DNA from 3 places in the Psychrobacter sp. NPDC078631 genome. Region 2 is predicted to be linked to each of the others. Evidence: predicted binding sites of a transcription regulator. Region 2 holds the regulator's gene; each other region holds the start of a gene.

Region 1 (8,041 bases), on a different contig from region 2:
GGTGTTTATTAATAGATAACGGTTAAGCATAATTAAAGGTATCAATGATTACTTACTGTTTATATTAACATTGCTGCATCTATTTCCCAGATGATGATTATAGCCTCTAGAGTAGGCCACTTATAGACTATCATTATTAAACAGCCTAAGTATTTACTTAGTGAATGGTGTTTCCTTGTTAATTTTATTATTTGATAGTAGGATGAGATTTTGCTATTTAAGCATTTCGTCTTACTTTTATGATTCGCTCTTAGTAAAGAGTAAGTCTAATATTAATAGGTTACCTTTTACTAGAACATAAACTTTGTAGATATATCTTCTCAGAAAAATTAGAGAATCAAAGATTCCACAATGAATGAGATATGAACGTTTAAAACCTTACAAGCTTAAAAACTCTTAAATAGTTACTGTCACAACTCAGTATTAGTACCCCTCACGAACAGCTAAGGATAACAATATGAGCCAGTCTTCTAACACCAATCGTATTCAAAAAGGCAGTCTTGCCATCGATCAGCAGTTATATGACTTTATTGAAAACGAAGTACTACCGAAAGTCGGTGTGGATTCAGACGATTATTGGTCAGGTTTCGAAAAGGTTATTAAAAAATTTACCCCGCGCAATAAAGCGTTGCTTGCGACTCGTGACAAGATTCAAGCACAGATTGACCAATGGCATCTAGATAATCCTGCAAAAGATGGCGAAATAGATTATCCAGCTTATAAGACATTCCTACAAGAAATTGGTTATTTGCTACCTGAAGGCGAAGCATTTACGGTTGATACCAAAAACGTCGATGATGAAATCGCGCACATCGCAGGGCCGCAGCTAGTCGTACCAGTTCGTAATGCTCGTTATGCGCTTAATGCGACCAACGCACGATGGGGTAGTTTATACGATGCTTTGTATGGCACCGATGTTATCAGCAGTGATAATGGCCAAGAAGCGGGTGGTAGCTATAATCCTACTCGCGGCGCTGCTGTTGTCGCTTACGCTAAAGCGTTCTTAGATGAGCACTTCACACTAGCATCCGGCTCTTACAATGATGTGACTGGCTTTAAGGTAGTCGATGGCAAGCTAGAAGTCGTACAAGGTGATAGCAGTACTGAGCTAAAAGATACGGCTAAGTTTGTCGGTTTTGTCGGTAACGCTGAAGCTCCTACAGGTGTGCTGTTAAAGAACAACGGCTTGCATGCTGAGATTCAAATCGACAGTAGTCATCCAGTGGGTAAAGACGATCCAGCAAACATCAAGGACGTACTGCTTGAGTCGGCTATGACAGCCATTCAGGATTGTGAAGATTCAGTCGCTGCTGTAGATGCAGAAGAAAAAGTCGAAGTTTATCGTAATTGGCTTGGCTTGATGAATAGCGACCTACAAGAAACCTTTGAAAAAGGTGGCAAGACGCGTACACGTAAGCAAAACCCAGATCGTGAATATAACACACCAGATGGTGGCAAGCTGATCTTGCCAGGCCGTTCGCTATTGTTGATTCGTAACGTGGGTCATCTCATGCAGAACCCTGCAATTTTGGTTGATTTAGGCAATGGTCAAGAGCAGATATTTGAAGGCTTAATGGATGGTTTAATTACGCCATTGTTGTCACTCAATGATATCAAAGGCAAAAACGAGCTATCAAACTCACGCCAAGGCTCAATGTATATTGTGAAGCCAAAAATGCACGGCCCTGAAGAAGTCAAAATGGCCAATGATTTATTCAATGCATCAGAAGACTTGCTAGGTCTAGAACGCAATACGCTCAAAATCGGTATCATGGACGAAGAGCGCCGTATGACGGTCAATCTAAAAGAAGCGATTCGCCAAGCAAAAGAGCGCGTTATCTTCATTAATACGGGCTTCTTAGATCGAACTGGTGATGAGATGCATACCAGTATGAATGCTGGTCCATTTGTGCCAAAAGGTGACATGAAGTCGCAAGCATGGCAACCCGCTTACGAGCAGTGGAACGTCGATATCGGTCTAGAGACTGGTCTGCAAGGTCATGCTCAAATTGGTAAAGGCATGTGGGCCAAACCTGACGAAATGAAAGAGATGATGGACACCAAAGCGGCTCATCCTAAATCTGGAGCCAGTACGGCTTGGGTACCATCACCAACGGGTGCTACCTTACATAGCATACACTATCATCAAGTTAGCGTAGCCGATGTACAAGATAGCCTAAAGTCGCGTGAGCGTGCCAGCTTAGATGATATTTTGACCATTCCATTAGCAAAAAATACCAATTGGGCAGAGGAAGAGAAGCAGCAAGAGCTTGAAAACAATGCTCAAGGTATCTTAGGGTATGTGGTACGCTGGGTAAACCAAGGCGTTGGCTGTTCCAAAGTACCTGATATCAATGATGTCGGCTTAATGGAAGATCGCGCTACCTTACGCATCTCTAGCCAGCATATTGCCAACTGGTTACATCATGACGTGGTGAGCGAGCAGCAAGTGATGGATACGATGAAACGTATGGCCAAGGTCGTCGATGAGCAAAATGCAGGCGACGATGACTATCAATCAATGGCAGATAACTTCGATAGCTCTTATGCGTTCAAAGCCGCCTGTGATTTAGTTTTTAAAGGACGCGCACAGCCTAGTGGTTATACTGAGCCATTGTTGCATCAAGCACGTTTGGATCTTAAAGCAAACGCTTAGAACAATAGGCTAAATATGACATGTATTAGAGCATACTTGGTGAGCAAGTATGCCATTCAGTCTTGCTCGTTTGTAACTAATAAATGTGTCAAAAATAAGTCATAAACTGTTTTATGAGCGCTATTTGTAACCAATAAATAGCGCTCTTTTTTGGCATATTACTTAGTATCTATAACGTGCGTTTAAGACTATTAGTAACGGTATTAACCAATATTATTCGTATCTAACTGAGTAAATAGAAGTTTTTTTACAATCGTTCAAATATAAGAAATTATTTGTTATTCGATAACGCGTGTATCGAAAAAGCAAAAAAATATGTTGCAAATTATGTCAAAGTTGTTATGCTTGTATTCGAAGTATGAGTTTGGTAACGGATGTTACGCACGGAGCAATAAAGACCAAACGTTACATGGCAGTTGCGTTGTTTAATCCCAGTCATGTGTGTCATGGTTTTTTACCTTACTGTAATAGAAATTCGCCACACTTGTTTCTGACTAATCTCGGTAGCCAGTTACACATTATATCTTTGAGGATTTGTGACGATACCATTATGGGCGCCAGCTAATAATAGCTTGCTCATTACTACAATTGTAAAGTGGAGATACCCCATGAAAAAACTACTTTTAGCTACAGCAATCGCAGCCCTATCTGTATCTGCAGCCAATGCAGCACCTACCGTTTATGGTAAAGCTTTCGTTACTGCTGACTATGTAAATGCTGAGCGTGACGGTACTGATGATCAGTTCGACGTAGATAGCGATTCAGTACAAATCAACTCAAACATTTCACGCCTTGGTTTCAAAGGTTCTGAAGCGATGACTGCTAACACTGATGTTATCTATCAGTTAGAGTATGGCATTGCTATCGACGGTAATGATGACAACATTGGTTTCAAAAGCCGTGATACTTACCTTGGTCTAAACAACAAAGACTTCGGTCAGTTCCGTTTTGGTCGTAACTACTCAGTAACTGACTACATCAACAACGTGACTGTTACTGAAGGCTACTGGGATAACCTAGGTGTTAGTAATCTTGATATGGATGGCGACGTACTTGACGCTGTAACTATGGCTGATGGCGGCCGTGTTAATGATTCTATCGTATGGATTGCACCTAAATACAACGGTTTGCCTTTAGAGCTTGCTCTACAGTATGGTGCTGACGAATCATTTGTTTCTGACAGTGATGACCGTGACAGTGGCTACGGTGCTTCTTTGATGTTTGACCAAGGTACTGGCTTCACTGCTGGTGTTGCTTACGAAAAAGACATGAGCCAAGATGGTGACCTTCTACGTGGTAGCGCTACTGTTGATCTAGGTAAATACATGGCTGCACCAGTTATGCTAGGTGCTATGTATCAAGTAGCTGATTTCGATGGCGGTAATAAAGACGAAAAAGGTCTAATCGTAAGCGCTGAAATGGGTCTAAACAACTTTGCTCGTCCAGCATCTGTATATGTACAGTATAACGGTACCGAAAACTTAGCTGGTGTTAACAACCGTGATTCAGATCAAGTGGTTGTAGGTGGCAAATATAACTTTAAAGACAACATGATTGCTCATGCCTATATCGGTAACAACTCTGCTGAAGACGGTGATAGCAATACTGATCTTGACGTATTCGCATTGGGTGGCGGTCTAGAATACTTATTCTAGTATCACACTTAAGCAGATTACATAAAAAGACTCATCCTTCGGGGTGAGTTTTTTTGTGCGATAAAGAATGATAACGGCGATGTAAACTTTGGTTTTTTCATCTTACTGTAATATTTTCTTGGTAAAGTTATGTCTAAGCAGTTCTTATGGCTCGCTATATATATGGTTTCGAAGGTATAGGACCTTGCCATTATATATCTAACGATCTTAGACCATTTATCACTCAAATCGTAAAGTGGAGATATCCTTTGAAAAAATTACTTTTAGCTTCAGCAATTGCAACGCTATCAGTTTCTACTGTTCAAGCAGCCCCAACTGTCTATGGTAAGGCATTTGTGACTGCTAACTATGTGAATGCTGAGCTTGATCGCCAGTCGATGGATTTGCCAAACGATGCTATCAATGTCAACGAAGACAACAGCTCGGTACAAGTTAGCTCACACTCTTCACGTTTAGGATTCAAAGGATCTGAGGCAATCACTGCTAATACAGACGTCATCTATCAGTTAGAGTACGGTATCAAAATCGATGACAGTGGCAGTGACAATATTGGTTTCAAAAGCCGCGACACTTATCTGGGTCTAAAGAATAAAAACTTTGGCCAATTCCGATTCGGTCGTAACTACTCAGTTTCTGATTATGTTAACAACGTGACTGTAAATGAAGGGTATTGGGATAACATTGGTTCGAGCTCTTTAGGTAGTAGCAATACACTAACTGAAGCACTTACCTTGACTGATGGTGAGCGTATCAATAACTCAATCGTGTGGATTGCGCCTAAATATAACGATTTACCAGTAGAGCTTGCGCTACAGTACGGCGCTGACGAATCTTTTGTTTCTGATAGTAGTGATCGCGATAGTGGCTTCGGTGCTTCGTTAATGTTTGACCCAGGCACTGGTTTTACCGCAGGCGTTGGGTATGATAAAGATATGAGTGTCACAGGTGAGATTCTACGCGGTAGTGCTAGTGTCGACCTAGGTAAATACGTGGCTTATCCAGTGAAGTTAGGCGCTCTATATCAACAAGTAGATTTTGATGACTCAAACAATGAAGAGAAAGGCTTGGTCGTCAGTGCTGAAATGGGTCTAACCAACTTCTCACGTCCAGCTTCTGTTTATCTACAGTATGATAAGACTGAGAACTTAGCAGGTCTAGGCGGCAATGATTCAGACCAAATCGTATTGGGCGGTAAGTATAAATTCAAAGACAATATGATTGCACATGCTTATATCGGTAAAAACTCTGCAGATTTAGAAAATGGTCTCCTAGTAGTCAGAGACTATGACGACAATACTTCTGAAGAAGTTGTTGCACGCGGTGATGCGGATGTATTCGCTATCGGTGGCGGTTTAGAATACAAATTCTAAATCAGATACGCTTATAAGTTATTTATAAAAACTCATCCTTCGGGGTGAGTTTTTTGTTGTGTAGCGTTTTAACAATAGAAAAATGTTTGCTACCAGAACGAAAACATAAGAGTTTTAGACAGTTTGCATTTTTGCCCTATATTTTATGGCGTATTTTTAGTAAAATCCTTCTTTACCAATTACCGACAGAGTACTATGACCAAGTTTATATTCGTGACCGGTGGGGTAGTGTCCTCACTAGGAAAAGGTATCACCGCAGCTTCTCTTGCAGCGGTCTTAGAAGCACGTGGCGTGACTGTCACGATGACCAAAATGGATCCGTATATTAACGTCGATCCAGGTACAATGAGCCCGTTTCAGCATGGTGAAGTATTCGTCACTGAAGATGGCGCAGAGACCGATCTAGATTTGGGTTATTACGAGCGCTTCTTGCGTCACTCAAAAATGAGTAAGAGTAATAACTTCACAAGTGGCCGTATTTATCAGAATGTGTTGAATAAAGAACGCCGTGGTGAATATCTAGGCGGTACTGTACAGGTTATTCCGCATATTACTGATGAAATTAAAAACAAAATCCTTGCCAGTGGCGAAGGGTATGATATCGCTATTATCGAAATTGGCGGTACTGTTGGTGATATTGAATCACTTCCGTTTATGGAAGCTGTACGTCAGATGCAAGTAGAGCTTGGCCGTAATAGAGCCATGCTAATGCATCTTACTTTAGTACCGTATATTGCTAGTGCTGGTGAGACCAAAACCAAGCCAACGCAGCATTCAGTGAAAGAATTACGCTCTATTGGCCTACAGCCTGATATCCTAATCTGCCGCTCTGACCATCATATTTCACAAGACAACCGTCGCAAGATTGCGCTATTTACCAACGTTGAAGAGCGTGCGGTCATCATGTGTGAAGATGCACAGAGTATCTATCAGATACCACGCACATTACACGAGCAAGATCTTGATGATTTAATCTGTGAGCGTTTCGGTCTTGATGTGCCTGAAGCTGATTTGAGCGATTGGGACAAAGTGGTTGAAGCTCAGTTGAATCCAGAAGGAACAGTTACTGTTGCGATGGTCGGCAAATACGTCGAGCTTCCAGATGCTTATAAGTCTATTAACGAAGCATTGCTACATGCAGGTATCACTCATAAAGTAGATGTGAAGATTGACTACATCGATGCTGAACGTCTAGAAGATGACGATACTTTGCTTGCGCAGCTAAACGATGCTGATGCTATCTTAGTACCAGGTGGTTTCGGTGAGCGCGGTACGATGGGTAAAATAAAAGCCATCACTTATGCTCGTGAAAACAACGTTCCGTATTTAGGCATTTGTCTTGGTATGCAGTTGGCTGTGATTGAGTATGCACGTAATGTACTTAATATTAATGCGAACTCTTCTGAGTTTGATCGTAAGACAGCTGAGCCTATCATTGGTCTTATCACTGAATGGTTAGATGAGCGCGGCGAGCTACAGATTCGTAGTGATGATTCAGACCTTGGTGGCACGATGCGTCTAGGCGCACAGCAAGCAGAGCTGGTTTCTGGTAGTAAGCTAAGTCAAATTTACGGTGCCAGCAATATCACTGAGCGTCATCGCCATCGCTATGAGATGAACAATCGTTATATCGAGCCGTTAGAGCAAGCAGGTATGACCATATCTGGTTATTCTGCCAAGCAGCATTTGGTAGAGTCGGTAGAGATCTCTGAGCATCCATGGTTTGTCGCTGTGCAGTTCCATCCTGAGTTCACTAGCTCACCACGTGGTGGTCATCCACTGTTTAATAGCTTTGTAAAAGCCGCTAAGAACCATAGCGAAGCAAAATAGCTCTCAAAATGTAATGTATATTGAAAGCGTTTATTATAAAAAAGACTGATCTTCGGATTGGTCTTTTTTTTGCTTAATCCAAACTGCGAGTAGTTATTAGCGAAAATCATTTTTACTAACGACGTCTAATTACGCTTGCATACTTTTTTTAATCAGCCTATCGGTTACAATATGGGATAGACATATTTATAACAAAATAAGAGGTAATGGCTTCATGGAAAACTTATTGACCGCACAATCACATATCACGCTTAACACTCCTAACAACGATACGATTAACATTGGTAACGACCAGCCTTTTGTATTGTTTGGTGGTATGAATGTTTTAGAGTCTAAAGAATTGGCATTTGAGATTGCTGAGCAGTATGTTGATATTTGCCAGCGATTGGGTATCGGCTATGTTTTTAAAGCGAGCTTTGATAAGGCCAATCGTTCAAGTCTGCATTCGTATCGTGGTCCTGGTTTAGAGCAGGGTATCGATTGGCTCGGACAAATCAAAGAAAAATTCCAAGTACCGATTATCACTGATG
Region 2 (8,041 bases):
GAGCTACCAACAGAAAACAGCTTGCCCAGTCCACTACCAGAACGAAACCTGACAGACACTTGGGGCGCGGCACGTAGTCAAGGCCGCTCCCATGAAGGCATCGATATCTTTGCGCCGCGTAATACTCCCGTGCAGTCGACCACACAAGGCGTGGTAAGCAAGGTTGGTGAAAACACATTGGGTGGGCGCGTAGTCGTAGTGGTAGGGCCTGGTGGCGCAGGACATTACTACGCTCATCTAGAGGACTATGCTGACATCTCTCCCAATGACTGGGTCAATCAGGGCGACGTGATAGGTTATGTGGGTGATAGCGGTAATGCAAAAGGGACACCGACACATGTACATTATGGTATCTATATTGATGGCAGTGCGGTCAACCCTTATCCGCTTTTGCAAAAGGATTAACGAATATAGAAAAGTATGTCGTTATCCTAATTTGAAATAGCACTGAGCTGATATTAGTTAAAAAACGGAAGCCGAAAAACTGTCGTTAATACAGACCCTCAATCATATTAATTGGCTGTGACGGATCTGACGTAGTTTGAGGGGAATACCACACTAAATGTCGACCCTTCCCCTTCTACTGAATCGATTTGCAATTGTGCTTCGTGCTGGTGTAATACGTGCTTTACAATCGCTAGTCCCAATCCCGTACCACCTGTCGCACGGCTACGACCTTTGTCGATACGATAGAAACGTTCTGTCAAACGGGCGATATGCTCTGACGCAATACCGATCCCATCATCTTCGACAGCGAAACGGCAGCCATCAGACGTCCTTGTCCAACTGATAGTGATATTGCCACCCTTTGGCGTATATTTGATCGCATTGATTACCAAATTAGATAGCGCACTATTCAAGTACATCTCTGACCCGTATAGCCCATCATACGTATCTATATGCAAATGAATGATGTGTTTGTATGCTTGGTTGTAGGCCTGTGCATCGTCGTAGATATTGGTTAGTAGCTTAGTCATATCTATGTAATGCAGCTCATGTGACTCTTCGATTTCAATCTTAGACAATAGCAGCAAGTCGTTCACGATTCTGTTCATACGGGCAGTTTGCTGCGTCATCAGCTCAAAACCGCGACGCCATTGCGGCGGCATATCTGGCTGATCAGAGAAATTCTCTAGATAGCCCATCATTACCGTCAATGGTGTTCTAAGCTCATGCGAGACATTCGCCACAAAATCCTGACGCATTTGCTCTAAGTGCCGCAGGCGGGTCACGTCATATACAAACAGCAATTTTTCATCACCGAAAGGGGTCAGTTCGCACTTCAAGTAGCGACTAGGATCTCGCCATGATTCTATATGGACGCCATCGTTGGGTATCGTTGTACCTTCATAGTACTGGCGGAACTCAGGTACAGTAATAAAGTCAAAAATATTTTGACCTTTGTCCTCTGGCTGTAGCAGCAATAAGTCTTGTGCTGCCTGATTCCACCACTCTAAACCGTCAGTATTATTGAGCAAAATCACTGCATCACGCAGGGCTCGTAGTGCACTGCCGATTTTTTTGAGTTGCTCCGCTGTACTTTGAGTAGATATTTGCTCTAGTAGAGCTGATTGCTCACTTTGTGCTGGCGCTATCTTGTCCATTTCTTATCCTTACCACTATCCGCTGCCTCAATATTGCTGCGGCATTATTTGTACAAGATTAACTTGGCTCAATCAGGCTAGAAAATCGGTAGCCTGTTCCACGTACCGTCTGTATCAATGTATCACAGTCATAAGGTCGCAGTAATTTACGTAGACGTTTGATATGCACATCGATGGTTCGGTCTTCGATATATACATTGCCGCCCCATACCTGATCAAGCAGCTGCGTTCGTGTATAGGCGCGCTCAGGATGGCTCATAAAAAATGCCAATAGACGGTACTCTGTGGGCCCAACATCAACGATTTTACCTGCAGCTGTCACGCGCTGACTCTTGGTATCTAAACTTAACTGTCCAATTTCGATAGGTTTGTCGCTGCTCATCGCGCTACTGCGGCGTAGTACGGCTTTGATTCTAGAAATCAGTTCACGAGTCGAAAAAGGCTTGGTCATATAATCATCTGCACCTGCATCAAGACCATGCACCTTACTGTCTTCTTCACTTTTTGCTGTTAGCATAATGACTGGTATTTCAGAGAGCAGCTCATCGTTTTTGAGCATACGACAAAAATCCACACCGCTCTTGTCACCCGGCAACATCCAGTCTAACAGTATCAGTGACGGTCTATGATCGACCACTTGCTGATGCGCCTCTGACACATCTGCCGCTTGCAAGCTATCAAACCCAGCCATCTCTAGCGTCATGACAACCATTTCACGAATCGCAGGCTCATCTTCAACAATCAAAATTTGTTCATTATACATAGGACATTCTCGGTGTTAGAGGACAAAATCTAGCATGTAAAAAGGCAATATATACTCACCAGTCTCTACCTATTAAACGGATTAATTATGACAGCTTGATGACACTCTAAAATCAGATTTCTAGTAAAAAATTGAGCGGCCCATCATTGACGCTCGACACTTGCATATCAGCACCAAACTGACCAGTTGCCATATTTGGATGCTTAGTTTTGGCATAACCGACCAACTGTTCAAATAATGCTTGCGCCGCAGCAGGTGCCATCGCACCACCAAAGTCTGGTCGGCGACCTTTGTCTGTTTTTGCCATTAAGGTGAATTGTGAAACTAAAAGCAATCCACCAGCAACCTGTTGGACATTTTTATCCAGTTTACCAAATTTGGCAGGATCATCGTCATTTTCAAAAATGCGATAGGTCAGTATTTTGTCAATCATACGCTGGGCAGCGGCAAAATCGTCTTCGTGCCCTAAGCCAATATATGCCAATACCCCATGCCCAATCTCGCCAATACATTGCTGATCGACGACCACACTAGCCTGCTTCACCCGTTGTATGAGTGCTTTCATTTACTAATTCCTTAACAGATTATGGCCATACAATAATATGCTGTCCATGATAAAATACCGTCATTAACTTAACTATTATTAGGGCGTGTTTGATATTCACAAATAGGTACTGCGGATCGCTAAAACTGTTCCAGACAAGGCGTAAAACGACGATAATGCTCATGCCTTATCTAGATTTACAACGTAGTATGGCGCAATTTTAGCCACTGTCAGTGCCATGGTCGAATCTCCAACACGCCCTTATTACATTACACCTTATTTTGGTAGCCTTATTATGAATGTATTTACCACCTTACAACAGCTTGTGCCGCAGCAAAAGCTCAGTAAAGTCGCTGGACGTTTGGCCGCCAGTCGTCATCCTTATGTCAAACGCACCTTTATCCGTAGCTTTGCCAAAGCTTATAATATCAGCTTAGACGAGTACGAACGCCAAAGCCTTAACGCTTATGAGAGTTTTAACGACTTTTTCACTCGTGAGTTAAAAGAAGACGCTCGTACCATCGACGCCACTGCAAATGGTATCGTGAGTCCTGCGGACGGTATTATCTCTCAGCTAGGACAAATAGAAGACCATAAACTATTACAAGCCAAAGGTCGTCACTATGATGTTGGCCAACTACTTGCTGATAGTGAAGATGGCAGTTATTTCGCTGATGGTAGTTTTGCGACTATCTACTTGGCGCCTAGTAATTATCACCGTGTGCATATGCCTTTTACTGGCACATTGACCAAGACTCGCTATGTACCTGGCACCCTATTTTCGGTCAACAATACTACGGCGGCTAACGTGCCAGACTTGTTTGCGCGTAATGAACGTCTGGTCTGTATGTTTGATACCAAGTACGGCAAAGCAGCTGTTGTGATGGTTGGCGCTATGATCGTCGCTGGTATTGAAACTGTCGCCACTGGCAAAATTGCTCGTACTGACGACATATTCGAGTCCGATCATGACATGCAGTTTGCAGCAGGCGAAGAGCTCGGACGCTTCTATCTAGGCTCAACGGCTATCGTGGTATTACCAAAAGCAGCAAAGGCTGACTGGCTAGATAGTATGCAAGCTAACAGCGTTGTGCAAATGGGTCAATTGCTAGGAATGGCAAACGCTCAATAACACGCCTGTATAAGAGTACTGAAAATATCAGCCCAGTTAAGCGTAAATCATAATGCTTAATTGGGCTTTTTTTATGCCTGCTACTTACGCAGATTTATGCGTCAATTAACCAACCTTGCTGAGTTGCGTATGCGATATTACGTGAGAGCCAATCATGGATAGGAGGAAAGCTGTCTTTGATAAATACATGCGCACCTGCCACCTGTGAGCGCGTAACACCAAGCTCAATCCACGTTTTACCATTGGTATTTAGGTTGAGTAAAAACGGCAATAAGCGATCAACGACTCTGAGCAGCTGACTCTCTTTGCTACTTCCTGTTTCCTGCGCTTCCCAAACCTCACCCAAATCACTAATGCCATTGCCTCGCTCACGTTGTAATCTGGCAATGCCTGCACGCTCTTCGACGTGTGCATCAGTACGCGTATCGGCATATAAAAAAGTATCGCCTGCATCAATCTCACCCAAATCATGAACCAGTGCCATCTTCAGCAATTTTTCATGATTGACGTCTAGCGCAAATAATTCAGCAATCGACCAACAGGCCATCGCTAAATGCCAAGAGTGTTCGGCAGAGTTTTCTTTGCGAGTAGTCTGTGTCACATAGCTGCGGCGATTCACGCGTTTGAGCGCATCTAACTCCAATAAGAAATGAGTGACATCGTCGATGTCGATATGTGAAGTAGATTCGGAATTAGTGAGTGATATAGAGCTGGCTTGCGACATTGATTTTCTCTGGCTTTCTCTAGTAATTGGTTTTAATGCTTATAAGTTCTAGCGATTTTATGTTTCATTGCTCAAGGTATTATAGTTAGTTTGCTATCTAGCAATGGTTAAAAGACTATTATCGTTATCAAAAAAATAGCGCTTATTTTACCAAGCGCTATCTATTATAAATTAGAAGATAAATGGTTAAATTGACATTTATCCAATTCTTTAAGCACCTAAATATTAACCACCTACTTAATCAAATTAATAATGGTTTTAAACGCAGGATCTTCGCTGCTACGGCACAGCTCAAATAAGATTGATTCTACAGTACTGATCACCCCACCTGCACGGCGAATACGGCGAATTGCTTGCTTTTTGTCATAAGGAAAACGAGAACCCACCGCATCCCCAATAATGACAGGCTGCATACCATTATCCAATAAATCCAGTGCCGTTTGCATAATACAGACATGAGCTTCAGCACCGAAAAGCAACACGGTACTACGGTTTTGCTGCGCCAAATGGTGCCATGAATCATTATTATCGCAGGCACTAAAGGTGACCTTTTCAAAGCTCTTGGCATTGTCTCCTTCGAGTACATCGCGCAGCTCTGGTAAGGTATCGCCCAATCCTTTTTTATATTGTTCATTAAGCATGATTGGAATATTGAGCGCTTGCAGCCCTTTAATCAAGGTAACGGTTTTTTTGACGATATTTTCGTGGTCATAGATATGCGGCGTTAAGCGCTCTTGCACATCGACAATCATTGCTTGGGTATTCTCACGAGCGATTCGATAGGTGCGATCATTAATCATAGTAGACATAGTACACTCCTTGTACGGCTGACAGTTGCAACTAAAAACTATTTTAGAATTATCATAAACAGTGCCATGGTTCATCTTCCTCTTATTTAGTCATAGTTTCATGAATGCGTCAATGGAGATAATTTTTAATCGCCGTAATACTGTGCTTTCGACTCTGTGATTTACTAACTGGCTAACTATTAATTTGACCATAAAAAAACCTCCAGCCATGATGACTAGAGGTTTTTCGTTAGCGAGTAGCTACTTATTAAGTGTTCAAATAATCTTGTTTATATAAATAAGATTAAACACGCTCAATAATAGTAGCGATACCTTGGCCAAGACCAATACACATTGTCGCTAGACCGATTTCAGTATCTGACTGCTCCATTGCGTTTAGCAATGTCACTGTGATACGAGCGCCCGAACATCCTAGTGGATGACCTAGAGCAATGGCACCACCGTTGATGTTAACGATGTCTTGCTTGTCAGATAGGTTCAGGCCTTTCAATACTGATAGACCTTGAGCAGCAAATGCTTCGTTTAGCTCGATGGTTTGCATGTCATCGATGCTCATGCCAGCACGCTTCAATGCTTTTTGGGTAGCAGGTACAGGACCATAACCCATGATAGCGGCATCACAACCAGCCACAGCCATACTACGGATACGGGCACGTGGCTTTAGACCTAGATCTTTGGCTTTTTGTGCGCTCATCACTAGCATTGCTGACGCACCGTCAGATAATGCAGATGACGTTGCTGCTGTTACTGTACCACCTTTTGGATCAAACGCTGGACGTAGCTTTTGCATTTGCTCCATCGTTGCATCTGGACGAATCACTTCATCAACCGTACATAGTTGCAGACGACCAGCAGCATCATGACCTTCGATACCGATGATTTCATTGTCGAAACGACCTTCAGTAGTTGCAGCCCATGCACGGCGATGTGATTCAAGACCAAACGCATCTTGCTCTTCGCGCGTGATGTTGTTCATACGACCTAGCATTTCAGCAGTCAAGCCCATCATGTTTGACGCTTTTGCATAGTGCTTAGAAGCAGCAGGGTTCAAATCAACACCGTGCATCATGCCGACGTGACCCATGTGCTCGACACCACCGATGATGAATACATCACCTTGGTTGGTCATGATTTGTGCAGCAGCAGTATGTAGTGCCTGCATAGAAGAACCACATAGACGGTTAACTGTTTGGCCACCAGCAGTCTTTGGGATACCAGCTAGCAAACCAATGTTACGACCGATGTTCAAGCCTTGCTCTAGCGTCTGGTTTACGCAACCCCAGATAATGTCTTCGATATCATTGGTATCAAAGTCATTACGTTCTACTAGCGCACGTACTAGTTCCGCTGACATGCTGTCAGCACGTACATGACGGAACATACCGTTTTTGGTTTTGCCCATTGCCGAGCGTACGCCATCTACGATGACCACATCTTTTGGACTTAAAGTTGTCATACCATATTCCTTTTCAATTTTTATTGTCAGTGTAGTCAGCCCAATTTACGACTATTACCTTGTTAACCCCGCTCAAAGTACAATAGGTACATTTGCGCTTGATTTACTCGTACTAGCATTAAACTGAACCAACTATAATCGTACGTTCGCTATTGGAGACGATTCATGTCTCAATTGCTTTCATGCAAAATAGCAAACGTACTGCACTTCATCCTAGTAATGACTGACTATTACGCTGTTGCGTAAAAAGTCTCGCCTGCGGCTGCCATGTCGCGAATCTTTTGTGGCGCTTCATAAGCTTTGCCAAGATGTGCGTATTTTTCACATAGTGCCAAGTAGTTATCTAGACCCATTTGGTCGACATAACGGCAAGGGCCACCACGGAATGGAGGGAAACCTACGCCCATAATCATCGCCATGTCGGCCTCGCTTGGTGTGCTTACGATGTTGTCTTCTAAGCAGCGAACCGTTTCGTTGCAGAAAGCAATCATAGTGCGATCAATGATTGCTTGATCGTCAAACGTTTGCTTTTCGCTGTCAGTCGTGGCTTTTAGCAACTCGTAAGTGGCTTCATCAGCAACTTTCTTTGGCTTACCGCGCTTGTCCATTTCGTATTTATAGAAACCGATACCGTTTTTTTGACCTAGACGCTCATTGTCATATAGATGCTGAATCGCACCTTTATAATCAGGCTTCATGCGATCAGGGAAACCATCAGCCATCACTGCTGCGCCATGTACACCTGTATCTAGACCGACCACGTCGATTAGGTATGCAGGGCCCATCGGCCAGCCGAATTTTTCCATCACTTTATCGACATGAGCAAAGTCAGCACCTTGCTTCAGTAGCAAGTCAAACGCGCCAAAGTATGGGAACAATACACGGTTTACGAGGAAACCTGGGCAGTCGTTAACTACTACTGGCACTTTACCCATTTTAGAAGCAAGTGCAACGGTAGTCGCGATGGCTTCTTCAGATGACTTCTCACCGCGGATAACTTCTACCAATG
Region 3 (8,041 bases), on a different contig from region 2:
AACAGCATCTGTCAGTATGGTTATACGACGTTCACCTTCGACATCGCTCTTACCTAGACCTGCATGGAAATTTAGATCAGTCGCATCGCTTACAGCATAGTTACCGTAGCCAAGCACTTGCCAGTTCTTGGCGGTTAGCTCCTGATCAAGACTGGTGCCATCGGTATCAGCATCGCTCTTGATATAAGAGAACGCAACGCCTAGATTAAGATCATTATTAATAGGGGTGTCTAATCCTACAATGGCACCATATGCTTCAGAATCATAACCAGTAACGCCTTCTTCTGCATCATGGCTACCGTTATTGCCAATTAGCTGAGCCCAAAGGTTACGTTGAGGAACAGTCTGGCTATGTTCCTGAATAGCATCAGATGCTGCATAGTTAGCATCAGTAATGATACGGTTGGTCGCGCCCATAAATAATGGCTGCAACTGGTTGGCAGCTGTAGCAAGCTGAGACTGATTAAAGTTGAGGGTCGAGCTAATCAAGCTATCAGCCAACGCATTATCACCGTTTGTCACACGATCTTGGATGGCTTTATCTAATACATAAGCGATGCCTGTGTCATTTCGATTAGAACGACTGATCACTGATTGAAGGAACGTTGTATTGGTTACTGGTGGCTCAGGTGTAACTACTGGTGGCTCAGGTGTAACTACTGGTGGCTCAGGTGTAACTACTGGTGGCTCAGGTGTAACTACTGGTGGCTCAGGTGTAACAACAGGTACTATCATTTTGAGATTTACAGCATCAGCATTACTATAATCTGCTTCAAAGCTCACCAATGGACTATTATCATTGATAGCAGTGAATTCACCAGTACGACTGCTTGCGCTAATAATATCTGTCCACTCATTACTACCAGTCATTTTTGTCACAGCTTCTGATGCATCGACTTGCAACTGACCCTGACTAATGTCAGCAGCACCTGTCACAACTAGTTGACCATAGTCATCAAGACTATTTAAGCTAATACCTAGTATTTCACCATCACGCATGGTGTAATCGCCGTCTAGACTAAGTGTACCTTGTTTAATGTTAGTAGCACCTGTCCACTGTTTGGCAGTAGTCGCCATCGCTAGCATGCCAGTACCTTTCTTGGTAAAGTCACCTGCACCAGTGATAACAGCACCACTGCCTGCTAGCATAGTATTTTCGAATAAGCGCGCATTAAATCCAGCGGTATCAATTGTACCGCCACCTGCGCCTAAATTAATGAGGTTGTCACCCGTGAAGTTTCTGAATAATTCTGGCTGAAACTCTGTCAGTTCCAATGTGCCATTGTCAAAGTTGACTTCCGATTTTACAGAGTTCTCAAATCTTTCGATATTTTGAGTATTTACGACGCCATTGTTAACAACATTTAATGTACCGCTGCCGAAAGCACCTACGACAGTTACGGGCGCGATCAAAGTAGCATTATCTACTGTCAATTCACCTACTGCATTTGCGCCTTCAGTATCAGAGCCACCGAGCTGCAACTGACGAGTCACTTCTAGTTTGCCTTGATCGGTAACATCAACTTGACCTTTACCTCTAGCAGCAGCCCCTACGAAAAGATCCATTGTAGATACTTTGGTATCTTTTCCACCTATCTCTAAAAATGCAGTTTCAAGCTCTGTTTCAGGAGTAGGATTGCCATACCGAGAATCAGAAACACCAATATATAAGGCTTCTTCATTATTCCACTGTGCACCACTTACCAAGGATACTTTTGTATCTACGTCAGCAGATGAAGCAATATATGTGTTAGTAGTGTTCAAAACAGCTGCGTCATTAATATTAATACTGATATCATTAATATCATTAATATCATTAATACCATTATAATAAGCACTACTAACGTACAAATTACTTGCACTCAATGAGGTTCCATTACCGCTTATATTCACGATACTATTGCTAGAGATATTAGAGTCTATATTTCTAAATGCGAGTACATCTAAACTATTCATCTCAACCTTGCCGCCGTTTTCTACGGTAAGTGTGCTGGTTGAACCTTGAGAGACAATATATGACTGATCTTGGATATTAAGTGATGAGCCTAAACCGTTGACATAAACACTAGACTTACCACCTGTTGCTAGTTGAGATCCCTGACTGTCATCAATATATGAGTATATTTGTAGATAGTTTGATTCGACCTTGCCACCGTTTTCTACGGTAAGTGTGATTGCTTGTGCATTTCGAGCGTTAATTGCTAGAGAGTCTCGAGCCTGTAGTAATGACTCTGAACCATTTACATTAATTCTAATATCACCAGATACTTGTTGGTTAACTGGGCTGTAGAAGCCATTTGTATATATATCGTTAGCTTCTAAACGTCCTCCAGCTTCAATATTTACTAATGCATTGTTACTGATCTGGAGCTGGTCAGTCTGTACTACTCCGTTGTCTGTAATCAGAAGACGTGAAGGTATCTCTTGATCACCATTCATCTGCATATAATAATTGGTATTCACATCATCATCATTATTCTTCAGAATGGTGCTATCATTTTTCACGATATCGTCAACGATAGTATAGCCATTACCTACCATGTTTACTGCACCATTGTCATAGGTGATGGCATGAGTCACACTGGCTATACTCAGTCCGAGCACGCTAAACAGAGCAGTTGATAATGCGCGTAAGGCAAAATTGTTGTTTGAGGTAGAGGTTGATGATTTACCAGAAGATTTGCCACAAGTTTTGGCAAGTTCAGATACGCACTGATAGACACCTAAAGAATGATTAAAGACAACACGATAAATATGATTCATGCTTTTACCCTGAATGTTAACTAACGGAAATGTTAGTGTTTCTTACGGATATATTACTCGATATATAATAATTGTCTATTTTTATTTGTCTGGATATATATTATTTGTAGGTTTGTACTAGCTTTTTTATACTCTGTTTTTATCCGAAATAGATAATATCTCTCTCGCCCAAATAGTACCTACAAGGATTTATCTATATTTGAGTTCATTCTGAATAATGGTATAAAAGCATTGTCACTGAATGTCAGATTACAAAAAAGCCCTACTAGATAAGTGTGCAAATACTTAAATAGTAGGGCTTTTCTTATTTCAAAAGTATCGGTTATTAATCCTACACCTCTTTATACAACTGACGTCCTTCGTTGTTATATTTCTTAGTCATCTCCGCCATGCCTTGGCGAATTTCCTCAGCAGTGGCTTCACCAACTTGTCCGACGAGCTCTGTATCTACCTCTTTGATTAGGTGGCCAGCATCGGTTAGGTCGCCTGTTTGCGGCGTCACTTTTTTATTAGCAGCATCTTTATCCAGTCCCGCTGCATATTCACGCACGTTTTGAGTGATTTTCATTGAACAAAACTTAGGGCCACACATGGAGCAAAAGTGTGCCGATTTGTGTGCGTCTTTTGGCAACGTCTCATCATGATATTCGCGTGCAGTATCTGGATCGAGCGCTAGATTAAACTGATCATCCCAGCGGAATTCGAAACGAGCTTTAGATAGTGCGTTATCACGTGCCTGTGCTCCTGGATGACCCTTAGCAAGGTCAGCAGCGTGTGCAGCAATTTTATAAGTAATAATACCGTCTTTGACGTCTTTTTTGTTTGGCAGACCCAAGTGTTCTTTTGGCGTGACATAGCACAGCATCGCTGTACCAAACCAACCAATCATCGCAGCTCCGATAGCGCTAGTGATATGGTCATAGCCTGGAGCGATGTCTGTCGTTAATGGCCCTAAAGTATAGAAAGGCGCGTCAGCACATAGCTCAAGCTGCAAGTCCATGTTTTCTTTAATGCGGTTCATTGCCACATGTCCAGGGCCTTCGATCATTACCTGTACATCGTGCTCCCATGCGACTTTGGTTAATTCACCAAGTGTACGTAGCTCACCGAACTGTGCTTCATCATTGGCATCTTGCAAGCAACCAGGACGTAGGCCATCACCTAGACTAAATGCCACATCGTACTGTTTCATAATCTCGCAGATGTCTTCGAAATGCGTATATAAAAAGCTTTCTTTGTGATGGGCTAGACACCACTGCGCCATGATAGAGCCGCCGCGTGAGACGATACCTGTCAAACGTTTTGCGGTGAGCGGTACATAGCGGAGCAGAACGCCGGCGTGAATAGTAAAGTAGTCCACGCCTTGCTCTGCTTGTTCAATCAACGTATCACGGAATATTTCCCACGTCAGATCTTCAGCGACACCATCGACTTTTTCTAATGCTTGATAAATCGGTACCGTACCAATCGGCACAGGAGAGTTACGGATTAGCCATTCACGGGTTTCATGAATATGATTACCCGTTGATAAATCCATAATGGTATCCGCACCCCAACGTGTTGCCCACGTCATTTTGGATACTTCTTCATCGATAGACGAACCAAGCGCTGAGTTACCAATATTGGCATTGATTTTCACCAAGAAATTGCGCCCAATGATCATCGGCTCAGATTCAGGGTGGTTGATGTTGTTTGGGATAATTGCGCGTCCAGCCGCCACTTCATCACGAACAAATTCAGGGGTAATGATTTGAGGCGTATTGGCACCGAAGCTTTCGCCATCATGTTGACGCATATCGGTCAGTTCATGCTGCTTTTGCGTTTCGCGTATGGCGATATATTCCATCTCAGGGGTGATGATGCCTTGGCGCGCGTAGTACATTTGCGTGACGTTCTGTCCTGCTTTGGCGCGACGCGGTTTATCGATATGAGCAAATCTGAGGTTAGCAGTGCTGATATCACGAGCACGTGCTTGTCCGTATGAGCTAGATAGGCCGCTTAATTGCTCGGTATCACCACGTTCAGCGATCCAGTTCTCACGCAGTTTTGGCAATCCACGTGTGAGGTCGATATCGACATTAGGGTCGGTATATACACCTGAAGTGTCATACACATAAAACGGTGGATTATGCTCACCGTCTTTATCTCCAGTGCCACCAACAGGCGTATCAGCCAAGCTGATTTCACGCATCGGTACTTGGATGTCAGGTCTTGAGCCTTCGATATAGACTTTTCTTGAGGCAGGTAAAATACGGTGTAGGTCGCGCGCATCTTCTTCGAAACGGGCATCACTTGCGGCACGGTGGGCAGGGGTTTTTAGCGCATCTGCTTTTTTATCTGCTTTGACGTTGGTCGTGTCAGCAGCATTTGAAGCAAGCGTTGAGTTGTCGGCTGGGTTATGCGTTTGGGCTTTCGGTGCAATTGAGGTAGTGTCTGCAGTAGTCATATGCTGTCCTAGCGTGTTGGTTTTTGAATAAAATCAACACCGCCAGTATCTGCGGGGGTAGGCATCCGTCATTTATACAAATTTATATCATGAACCCACAACTTCGACCAAAAAGTATTGTCGTGCATGGTGGTCATCAAATATTGGGCGCAGCTTTATATCCTCTCTTCTTATCTGGTTATGCATCACGCATATTAAGACAGTAGTGACGATAAAAATGTATTTCTACGCGCCCTTTGCCATAAATAACAAAGTGCTTAAGACTTCCCTGCGTCGGTACTAACCGCATCAGGTTCGGCGGGTGATCTCTCAGCGAATGTATTAAGGCGACTACTTTAATAAAGCAAGTTTAATAAAGTGAGCCAAAAATACACCGCACCCCGAGTCTGTCAGTGTTGTAAATCAGCCTTCATACTAACAAAATTCTGTACCAACGGCTAATGGTATTTGGATACAAATACTCTGTATCATACATACAGTTCCATATTTTCATGAATAATTTTTTTGAGTATTGATAGATGAGGATGCTTAGTATTATTAGGTTGTAGACAAATTATTCAAATATTATGTAAAGCGAATGAAGGATTCTAGAAGTTGTCATTAAACTGTCATAAAGATTTGGCAAGATAACACGCATATCACAAGCAATGCTTTTTTATACCGTTGTTAAACTTCAGGAGTCCTACATGCGTTATTCGTTATTAGCAGTGGCCGTCAGTTGTACATTAATGCTTACGGCGTGTAATAAGTCAACAGATACGGCGGAGCCAACTGCTGATACTAGCAGTAGCGCTGTGACAACAGCTGAAACAACCTCTCAGACAGCATCTTCTGCTACGTCAGATTTTAAATCTGCTGAAAATATCGCTATGAATATTACAGGTGCAGGTGCGTCGTTCCCGCAGCCTATCTATGCGAAATGGTCATATGACTATAATGCTGCGACCGGTGGCCAAGTCAACTATCAGTCGATTGGCTCATCTGGTGGTATCAAACAAATTCAGTCAAAAACAGTAGACTTTGGTGCTTCTGATGCACCGATGACGCCTGAAGAGTTAGACGAAGCAGGTTTGATTCAGTTCCCAACGGTCATCGGTGGTGTTGTACCAATCGTCAACATTGATGGCGTTGAGCCTGGTGCACTGAAGCTAGACGGCACAACGTTGGCTGATATCTATTTGGGTAAAATCAGTAACTGGAATGACCCTGCAATTAAGGCGATGAACCCAGATTTGACCTTGCCAGATGCCCCAATCACAACAGTATTCCGCTCAGATGGTTCAGGTACGACTTTCAACTTTACTGACTATCTTGCCAAGGTTTCACCAGACTGGAAAGACACCGTTGGTGTTGATAAAACCGTCAAATGGCCGACCTCTGCTACTGGTGCAGGCGGTAAAGGTAACGAAGGCGTATCAAGCTATGTAAACCGCATGAAAAACTCTATCGGCTATGTTGAGTATGCTTACGCTAAGCAAAATAAGATGTCACATACTGCACTGAAAAACGCAGCTGGTAACATCGTACAGCCATCTGCTGAGACGTTTGCTGCGGCAGGTGATATCGATTGGTCACAACAAGAAGGCTTTTATAAAGTCATCACTAACTCTGAAACCGACCAAGCATGGCCTATCGCTGCTGCGACCTTTATCTTGGTACATAAGCAACCAGAAAATCCTCAGCAAGTCGCTGGCGTGTTGAACTTCTTTGACTGGGCTTATACCCAAGGTGATGACAGCGCCATGGAACTAGACTACGTACCATTCTCTGACACGGCAGTGGCCTTGTTCAAAGAGAAGTGGAACGAAGTAAAAGGTAGCGATGGACAGCCTGTCTACAAGCCAGCTCAGTAATTTGTTTCTGCTAAATACTATTTAGCATCCTACAAGTTATCCTCTCGAATAACTATTCTCCGGTAGTTGTTTGAGAGGTTTTAACACAGCAAATTTGATGAATACATCTCGATAGATATGTTTACTCATCCCATTTAAGTTTGTTGTGTTAAAACCTAAGATACATCTTTTTAATATTTCGATTCATCCCATTCAATGCTGAGACACTTATGACAGACTTAAGGTCCCAACTGGCTAAACAAAAACGTTACGACGCTTTATTTGTGAACTCTACTAAAGCGTTTGCCATACTCGTCCTCCTATCTTTAGGGGGCATTTTGGTGTCTCTAATCGTTGGAGCGTGGCCGAGTATTCAAGAGTTTGGTTTGGGATTTTATACCAGCAATAACTGGGATACAGTCGCCAATGAATACGGGGCATTAGCGCCTATTTACGGTACCTTAGTCACCTCATTTATCGCTATTATTATCGCGGTTCCAGTCAGTTTCGGTATTGCGATATTTTTAACCGAGATGTGCCCTAAGTTCCTCAAAAAACCACTTGGTATCGCCATTGAGTTGTTGGCTGGTATCCCATCTATCATTTATGGTATGTGGGGATTGTTCGTATTTGCGCCATTTTTTGGTGATCACATTCAGCCATGGTTTATTGAGCACGTCGGCCCTTTGCCTATTGTCGGTAAACTGTTTGCAGGTGCGCCTATGGGACTGGGTATGTTTACCGCATCCCTAGTACTTGCCATTATGATCATACCGTTCATCGCTGCCACCATGCGTGATGTTTTCTCTGTCGTACCAGACTTACTGAAAGAGTCAGCATATGGCATGGGTGCGACGACTTGGGAAGTCATGTTCAAGATTATCTTGCCTTATACCAAAGCTGGTGTCGTTGGTGGTGTAATTTTGGGTCTTGGTCGAGCATTGGGTGAGACGATGGCAGTTACTTTCTTGATTGGTAATGCGTTTAATATCAGTCCAAG

The links. The regulator PhoB, encoded in region 2, activates phosphate uptake and scavenging genes when phosphate is short. The targets are predictions, from matches to a motif close to TGTCATNAANCTGTCATAA.
Region 1: a site for PhoB is predicted at 4,407-4,425, ahead of ACQKCP_RS09405 (porin). Genes of this name have one in related genera too.
Region 3: a site for PhoB is predicted at 5,805-5,823, ahead of pstS (phosphate ABC transporter substrate-binding protein PstS). Genes of this name have one in related genera too.

The regions. Positions count from the first base shown of each region.
Region 1 covers NZ_JBNNGG010000003.1:149,796-157,836, reverse strand. Annotated here, with positions in the region: gene ACQKCP_RS09415 (malate synthase G) at 458-2,656, shown strand; gene ACQKCP_RS09410 (porin) at 3,265-4,311, shown strand; gene ACQKCP_RS09405 (porin) at 4,560-5,681, shown strand; gene ACQKCP_RS09400 (CTP synthase) at 5,877-7,511, shown strand; gene kdsA (3-deoxy-8-phosphooctulonate synthase) at 7,726-8,041, shown strand, end outside.
Region 2 covers NZ_JBNNGG010000006.1:50,593-58,633, reverse strand. Annotated here, with positions in the region: gene ACQKCP_RS12535 (M23 family metallopeptidase) at 1-405, shown strand, start outside; gene phoR (phosphate regulon sensor histidine kinase PhoR) at 513-1,604, opposite strand; gene phoB (phosphate regulon transcriptional regulator PhoB) at 1,663-2,367, opposite strand; gene dtd (D-aminoacyl-tRNA deacylase) at 2,480-2,932, opposite strand; gene asd (archaetidylserine decarboxylase) at 3,207-4,043, shown strand; gene ACQKCP_RS12510 (HD domain-containing protein) at 4,138-4,767, opposite strand; gene ACQKCP_RS12505 (isochorismatase family protein) at 5,001-5,576, opposite strand; gene fadA (acetyl-CoA C-acyltransferase FadA) at 5,860-7,032, opposite strand; gene fadB (fatty acid oxidation complex subunit alpha FadB) at 7,263-8,041, opposite strand, start outside.
Region 3 covers NZ_JBNNGG010000002.1:457,958-465,998, reverse strand. Annotated here, with positions in the region: gene ACQKCP_RS08015 (autotransporter domain-containing protein) at 1-2,763, opposite strand, end outside; gene thiC (phosphomethylpyrimidine synthase ThiC) at 3,095-5,209, opposite strand; TPP riboswitch at 5,458-5,602, opposite strand; gene pstS (phosphate ABC transporter substrate-binding protein PstS) at 5,896-7,062, shown strand; gene pstC (phosphate ABC transporter permease subunit PstC) at 7,272-8,041, shown strand, end outside.